2 regions of the Shewanella amazonensis SB2B genome follow, and region 1 is predicted to be linked to the other one. Evidence: predicted binding sites of a transcription regulator. Region 1 holds the regulator's gene; the other holds the start of a gene.
What was found. Region 1 encodes LexA, which represses DNA repair genes until DNA is damaged. Its sites were predicted from a motif close to TACTGTATNNNNATACAGTA; they were not measured.
Positions count from the first base shown of each region.

Region 2: the regulator LexA is predicted to act here: its motif matches at 1,725-1,744, upstream of recN (DNA repair protein RecN).

Region 1 covers NC_008700.1:4,112,027-4,115,453, reverse strand. The annotation lists gene coxB (cytochrome c oxidase subunit II) at 1-342, opposite strand, end outside; gene SAMA_RS18110 (cell division inhibitor SulA) at 731-1,237, opposite strand; gene lexA (transcriptional repressor LexA) at 1,234-1,857, opposite strand; gene plsB (glycerol-3-phosphate 1-O-acyltransferase PlsB) at 2,009-3,427, shown strand, end outside.
Region 2 covers NC_008700.1:1,240,985-1,244,411, forward strand. The annotation lists gene recN (DNA repair protein RecN) at 29-1,693, opposite strand; gene SAMA_RS05355 (AEC family transporter) at 1,803-2,750, opposite strand; gene SAMA_RS05360 (LysR family transcriptional regulator) at 2,885-3,427, shown strand, end outside.

The DNA.
Region 1 (3,427 bases):
ATTGGACGGATCTTCCATGGCGATAAGGGTCTTGGTTGCCGGAATAGCCATGGCAATCAGGATGAGAAAGGGCACCAGAGTCCAGGCGATTTCCACCTTGGTGCTTTCGTGAAATTGGGCGGCAACCGCCCCTTTTGATTTGCGGTGGTTTATCATGGCGTAAATCATGGCGCCAAAAACCACTACACCTATGGCACAGCAGATGTACAGGATAGTCATGTGCAGGCCATAGACCTTGCCACTTATCTCAGTAACACCTTGTGTCATGTTGAGCGGCATGTCAGCCGCAAAGATGGGCGGGGCCAATAAAGCCGCCGCGAAACAATACAACCATTGCTTCACAAGACATCTCCTCTGTCAATTGCATCAAGCAACTACAAAGAAGAGCCACACAGTAAGTCTCTGCTCTATGCAAACTCTTCGGTTCCCACAAAAAGCAACGATGACTTCAAAGTGCGTTGGCGGTTGGTATCTTATTTAATGAATTACAGCCTTGTTCACCACACTTGCACCTACAGCTGAATATATCGGTCAAATACACAATATCCATGGCGCAAGCCTCAGATACTGCGACGACATAATCGCCCGGATATAACAAACAAATCGTTGTTAACCTGAACTACATTACTTGCAGTTTAAATATTGATCAAGATCACTTTATTTTCTAATTATCTGAAAAAATTATCGAAAAAAAGCCCCGATAAAGGGGCTTAAAGGGATGAAGAGGTGATCAGTGCAGCGGTGATGCACCGCGAAGGGTATGGCTTAACTCGGGTCTGACAGCAAAAGCGCTGGCATGTGAGTGAGCATTTACATTTTCAAAAATAACACCCAGTGCCACGGCATTTTTGGCTACCAGTGCCAATCTGCGTTTATCTCTGGGATCCAGTTCGTTGGTCCAACACAGCACGGCACTTGAGGTACCGTTGGTTAGCGCTTTCTCCATCGCCCAAAGGGTTTCCACTTCGTCTTTGGCATGCACCAGCAGCACACGGTCCATGCGCACACCCGCCTGGGCCAGCGTAGATTTAAGCCCGATATTGGGTGGGCTGATAAGCACTATCCAGCGCCCCTCAAGACTCAGGCGTGCAAGCTCTGGGGCGAGCTGTTGCATCTCTTGGCGACCTTGGGATTGAGTGCTTTGGGTAATCACCTGCGATGTGGGGCAAACGTCTTTGGCTGCGGAATCTGTCCATAAACCTGGATGACGGGGTGCGTTACCAATCAGCTTGTTCATAGCCAGTCTCCATTACGGATAACGCCCACAGCCAAGCCCTCGATGGTGAGACTCTGGTTGGCAAGATCCACTCTGATAGGAGCGAATGCCTCGTTCTCTGCGTGTAGGTACACCACATTGCCTTGCTTCTCGAAGCGTTTTACCGTGACATCGTCTTCCACCCTGGCAACCACCACCTGGCCATTACGGGCCTGGTTCATCTTGTGCACCGCCAGCAGGTCGCCGTCGAGAATACCTATGTCTTTCATACTGTCGCCGCGAACCCGCAGCAGAAAATCGGCATGGGGGCGGAACATGGCAGGATCGACCTGATAATACTGCTCAACATGCTCTTGGGCGAGAATGGGTTCACCGGCAGCCACCTGACCTATCAAGGGCAAACCCGGGTCTGGCTGATCTTCCAACTCATCACCCGCCAGCCTGATACCTCGCGAGGTGCCGGGCATAATCTCAATGCAGCCCTTTTTGGCGAGCGCTTTAAGATGCTCCTCGGCGGCATTAGCACTTTTAAAGCCGAGTCTGGATGCAATTTCTGCCCGCGTTGGGGGCATGCCGGTTTCGGCGATGTTGCGTTTGATTAGGTCCAGGATCTCGGCCTGGCGAGGCGTGAGCGGTCTCATGGTCATTCCTGTTTTTCTATACAGTTACTGTCAGTATATACAGTATTTTAATCAGCGCAAGTATTAACCATTTTTCAGATTATTGGCTAATGGCTGCGGCTGTCTGATATTCTATTGCGCTATTGATTGAAGCCAGGTTCCCAATATCAGAATGTCAGCACACGAGTCTTTTTGGTTTAAGTCCTTGCGGTGGATCCAAAAGCAGTTGGTACACACCATAGTGGTACCTCAGGATCCCTTCGCCGATTTGAATCTCGATCCCTCCCGCCCCTTGGTTTACGTCATGAAAACCGAGTCTGTGAGCGATATCGCTGCGCTCCATGAGATAACTGGCAAGCTTGGATTACCCAGCCCCTATCAGATGCTGGAAATTGATGGGATCAAGACCCCTAGGGTCGTGTGTCTGGAAGGCCGAAAGCCGCTGTTTGGAAAGCGTGACAGTAATGAGCCTTTTTTGCAGACCTTCCAGCAATTACTGGCCCTGCACCGTCAGCAGCAAGAACTCGATATACAGCTGGTGCCTGTGAGTCTTTACTGGGGACGTACCCCGGGTAAAGAGGATGACACCATGCGTGCGGCAGTACTCGAACGGGAAGATCCGACCTGGCTGCGTAAGTGTTTGATGATTTTGTTCCTGGGTCGTCATAACTTTGTGCAGTTTTCCCGTGCTGTGTCACTTCGTCATATGGCCGATGAACATGGCACCGATAAGCGCATTGCCCACAAGCTTGCCCGGGTCGCGAGAGTCCATTTCCGCCGTCAGCGTAAGGTGATGACCGGACCTGTGTTGCCCAATCGTCAAGCCATGTTCCATGCCCTGCTGAAATCTGACAACCTGAAAAAAGCCATTGCTGAAGAGGCCTCCAGTAAGAAAATCTCAGAAGAAAAGGCCCGTGAAACTGCCATTCAATATTTGGATGAGATTGCTGCCGACTACTCCGACAGCCTGGTACGTATCGCCGAGCGCTTCCTCACCTGGCTGTGGAACAAGCTCTATAAGGGCATCAGTATCAAGGGTGCCGAGCAAATTCGCCAGTTGCACCACGACGGTCATGAGATTGTGTATGTGCCTTGCCACCGCTCGCACATGGATTATTTGTTGCTGTCTTACATCCTTTATTACGAAGGCATGGTGCCGCCCCACATTGCGGCCGGGATTAACCTGAATTTCTGGCCAGCAGGCCCCATGTTCCGCCGTGGCGGCGCCTTCTTTATCCGCCGCAGCTTCAACGGCAACAAGCTCTACACCGCAGTATTCCGTGAATATCTGGATCAGCTGTTCGCAAAGGGGTATTCGGTGGAGTACTTCACCGAAGGTGGCCGCTCCCGTACCGGTCGTCTGCTGGCGCCTAAAACCGGCATGCTGGCCATGACCTTGTCTTCGGTTATCCGTGGCATTGAGCGACCAGTGACTCTGGTGCCTGTGTATTTGGGTTACGACCATGTGATGGAAGTGGCTACTTATCACAAAGAGCTGTCGGGCAAGAAAAAAGAAAAGGAATCCGTGTGGCAGGTATTTGGTGCCATACGCAAACTGGGTAATTTTGGCCGTGGCTATGTGAATTTTGGC
Region 2 (3,427 bases), 1.4 Mb from region 1:
AATTGAATATTTTGTTGGAAAGCCTGGCTTACGTTCCTTGCAGCAGCTCGCGGGCATTGGCGAGAGTATTTTCGGTAATGGTATCGCCGCCCAGCAAGCGAGCCAGTTCCTGTATCCGGGCGTCTTTGTCCAGTGGCTTCATCGAGGTTTCTGTTTGTCCACCCTTAGTGGATTTGTTCACAAACATATGTTGATGGCCATTACCGGCAACCTGGGGCAAGTGGGTGACACAAAACACCTGAGTTGCCTCACCGAGGGCACGGAGCATACGGCCAACCACGGCCGCAGTTGGGCCGGAAATCCCCACATCCACTTCGTCAAAAATCAGTGTGGGTGTCGAGACCTTTTTCGCGGTGATCACCTGAATACCCAGTCCAATGCGGCTCAGTTCACCGCCCGAGGCAACCTTGGCCAATGGCGACAGGGGCTGGCCTGGGTTGGTGGTAACCAAAAACTCCACACTGTCACTGCCGTTTGCACTCATCACCTTGTCGTTGAAGTTCACCTCGATGGTGAACTTACCTTTTGGCATGTTGAGCTCCTGAATGGAGGCGGTGACCTGCTTATCCAGTTCTTTGGCATAGCGAAGACGGCTTTGACTGAGCTTCTGCGCGTGACTGAGATAAGCCTCCCTGCTGGTTTGCACCTGTTGCTTCAGTTCATCCAGCTGCGCCTCATCGGAATCCAATCCGGCCAGTTCCCTGGCAAGCTCCTGATGATGCGCAGCCAGTTTATCGGCGGCAACATGGTGTTTTCGTGCCAGGGTCATGGCTTTGGAGAGTCGCTCTTCGAGATAGGCAAAATGTTCCGGGTCCAGCTCCAGATTGGACAGGTAACGGCCAAGTTCGCTGCTGCTTTCCTGCACCTGAATAAGGGCGTCATTGAGCATATTCCCAATGGGGGCCAGGGTAGGGTCAAGCGACTCCAGGGTTGCGGCCAGGGATAAGGCTCGGTTTAACAGCGACTCAATATTGCCTTCGTCGGATTCACTGAGCAGCGACAAGGTGTGCTGACAATCTTCAATCAGTGCGGTGCCATTGGCGAGGCGTTTGTGTTCGGCCTCGATTTGTTCAAACTCTCCTTCCATCAGGGCGAATTCGTCCAATTCTTCAACCTGATACTGCAGCAGCTGTTTGCGGGCGATGCGTTCCTGCTGGCTTTGCTCAAGCTGCCTTAATTCGGCTTCGATCTGACGACAGCGCTGATAGGCGCTGGCGACCGACTCCTGCAGCATGCGGTGATTGGCATAGCTATCCAGCAGCGTCAGTTGGTGTTCGTTTTTTAAGAGAGCGTGGTGTGCATGCTGGCCGTGGATCCCCACCAGATATTGCCCGAGGGATTTGAGCTGAGAGAGGGGGACAGGATTGCCATTGATGTAGGCCCGTGAACGGCCATCGGAAGTGATGGTACGCCTGAGAATACATTCGTCGTCCAGCTCGAGATCGTTGTCCTCCAGCCAGCGCCGGGCCAGTGGCACATCATCCAGAGAGAAACGGGCGCTGACCTCGGTTTTGCTGGCTCCGGGGCGCACGGCACCGGCGTCGGCGCGGTTACCCAGGCACAGCCCCAGGGCATCGATGGCGATAGACTTACCGGCACCGGTTTCACCGGTAATACTGGTCATACCCGGACGGAAGTCCAATTCCAGAAAGCGAACAATGGCAAAGTTATTGATGCTGAGCTGACAAAGCATGACGGCAATCCTGTGTGATTAGCAATCAAAGTACTGTATTGATACACAGTATATACTGATTTTTTGTACAGTAAATTATCCCAGAGGCCCGACGTGAAAAATTTTTTGGTTACTGGGTTATCAGGTTTAACCCCATCGTCAGCAGCGGCAGACTGAAAAGCGTCAGCAGCGTGCCTGCCACTATGCCCCGGGCGATTTGTTTTTCCAGGGTTTTATCCTGATAGGCCAGCAGATAAACGCTGGCGGCAGTGGGCATGGCGGAAAGCAGTACCCCCATCACGGTCAGCTGCGTGTCCACCCCAAACCAACTGAAGAGTAGCCATACCAGGAGCGGCTGCAAAGCCAGTTTCGCCAGATTCACGTGCCAGAAGGGCACGCCCACTCGACTGTGTTCAGGCTCTCGCATGGAACGGGCCAGCGCTATGCCGATGGCAAAAAGCGCGCAGGGGCTGGAACTTTTACCTATCCATGTCACCAGGGGTTCCAGTATCGGGGGCAGTGAAAACTGCATCGCCGACGCCAGTACCCCGAGAGCGCAGCCGATGACCACAGGGTTCCTGCTCACAACCCGCAGCGCCAGGCTTAATCGAGCAATGCCAGTCAGTGGTTGGCTGGCAAGTCTTAATTGCACCACGGTAACGGCAAACATCAAGACGGATAAAAGGCTTGCCAGCGCGGCAGCCATCAGCGCCTGCGGATTATCCGGAAACAGCATCGCCAGCACGGGAATACCGATAAAGGCTGTGTTGCCGAAGGTGGCCGAGAGGGCACGCAGACTCGCCGGACGGGGTTGTCCCTGTTCATGCTTCAGTGACCATAGCTGCACCAATACATAGGTCACCACCATGGCAAGCAGATAACCCAGCACAAATCCGGGGTTGAGAATTTGTTCAATGGGCGTTTTGGCCAAGCTCACATACAGGATGGCCGGAAATGCAAGGTAGTACACGTATTGGTTGAGAAAGCGTTCTAACCAGCCCGGAAGGAGTCTGGAGCTGGCAGCGCCCGCAATCATCACGGCAACAACAGCGAGCAGCGGAATGAGGAGGTTGAACATCTCAGCTGGGGCCTCGGCAGATCACAATTTCCCCCTTTGCAGTGGGGCTCGGCAGGCAAATTAGCATATCATGATGCGAGCTGACCATTGGTCCTTGGTCGCAGGCATATCCATGATTAACGGCGGGAAACGGCATGAGAGAGCATCCGGGCAGCGAACTTGAATTGATTTACCTCTTTGTGCAGCTGGTGGACGCCGGTAGCCTGTCTGCCGTGGCCGACCGCCTTTCGATGCCGGTGGCGACTGTCAGTCGTAAATTATCCCGCCTGGAAGAAAACCGAGGCCGTCAGCTGTTGATGCGAAGCACCCGCAAAATTCGCCTCACCGAAGAGGGTATGGCGCTTTACGAGCGTTACAAGTCTCTGGTGAGCGCCGTGGACGCCCTTTATGGTGATGGCGAAGACCCGCTGGAAGGCACGCTGCGTATTGCCGCCCCCATCTCTATCATCTCGATGATTTTTATGAAAACCATTAACGAGTTTCGGCGGGAATATCCGGGGATCAGGCTGCATATCACCCAAAAAAACGAGGTAGTCGACCTTATCGACAAGGGCATAGATATCGCCATCGTGGGCGGTATTCAGCCGGACTCGTCCTGGATAGCGGTACCCCTTGGGACACTGGATTACCGCCTGGTGGCGTCGCCTGGGTATCTGCAGCGCCGGGGCATGCCAACT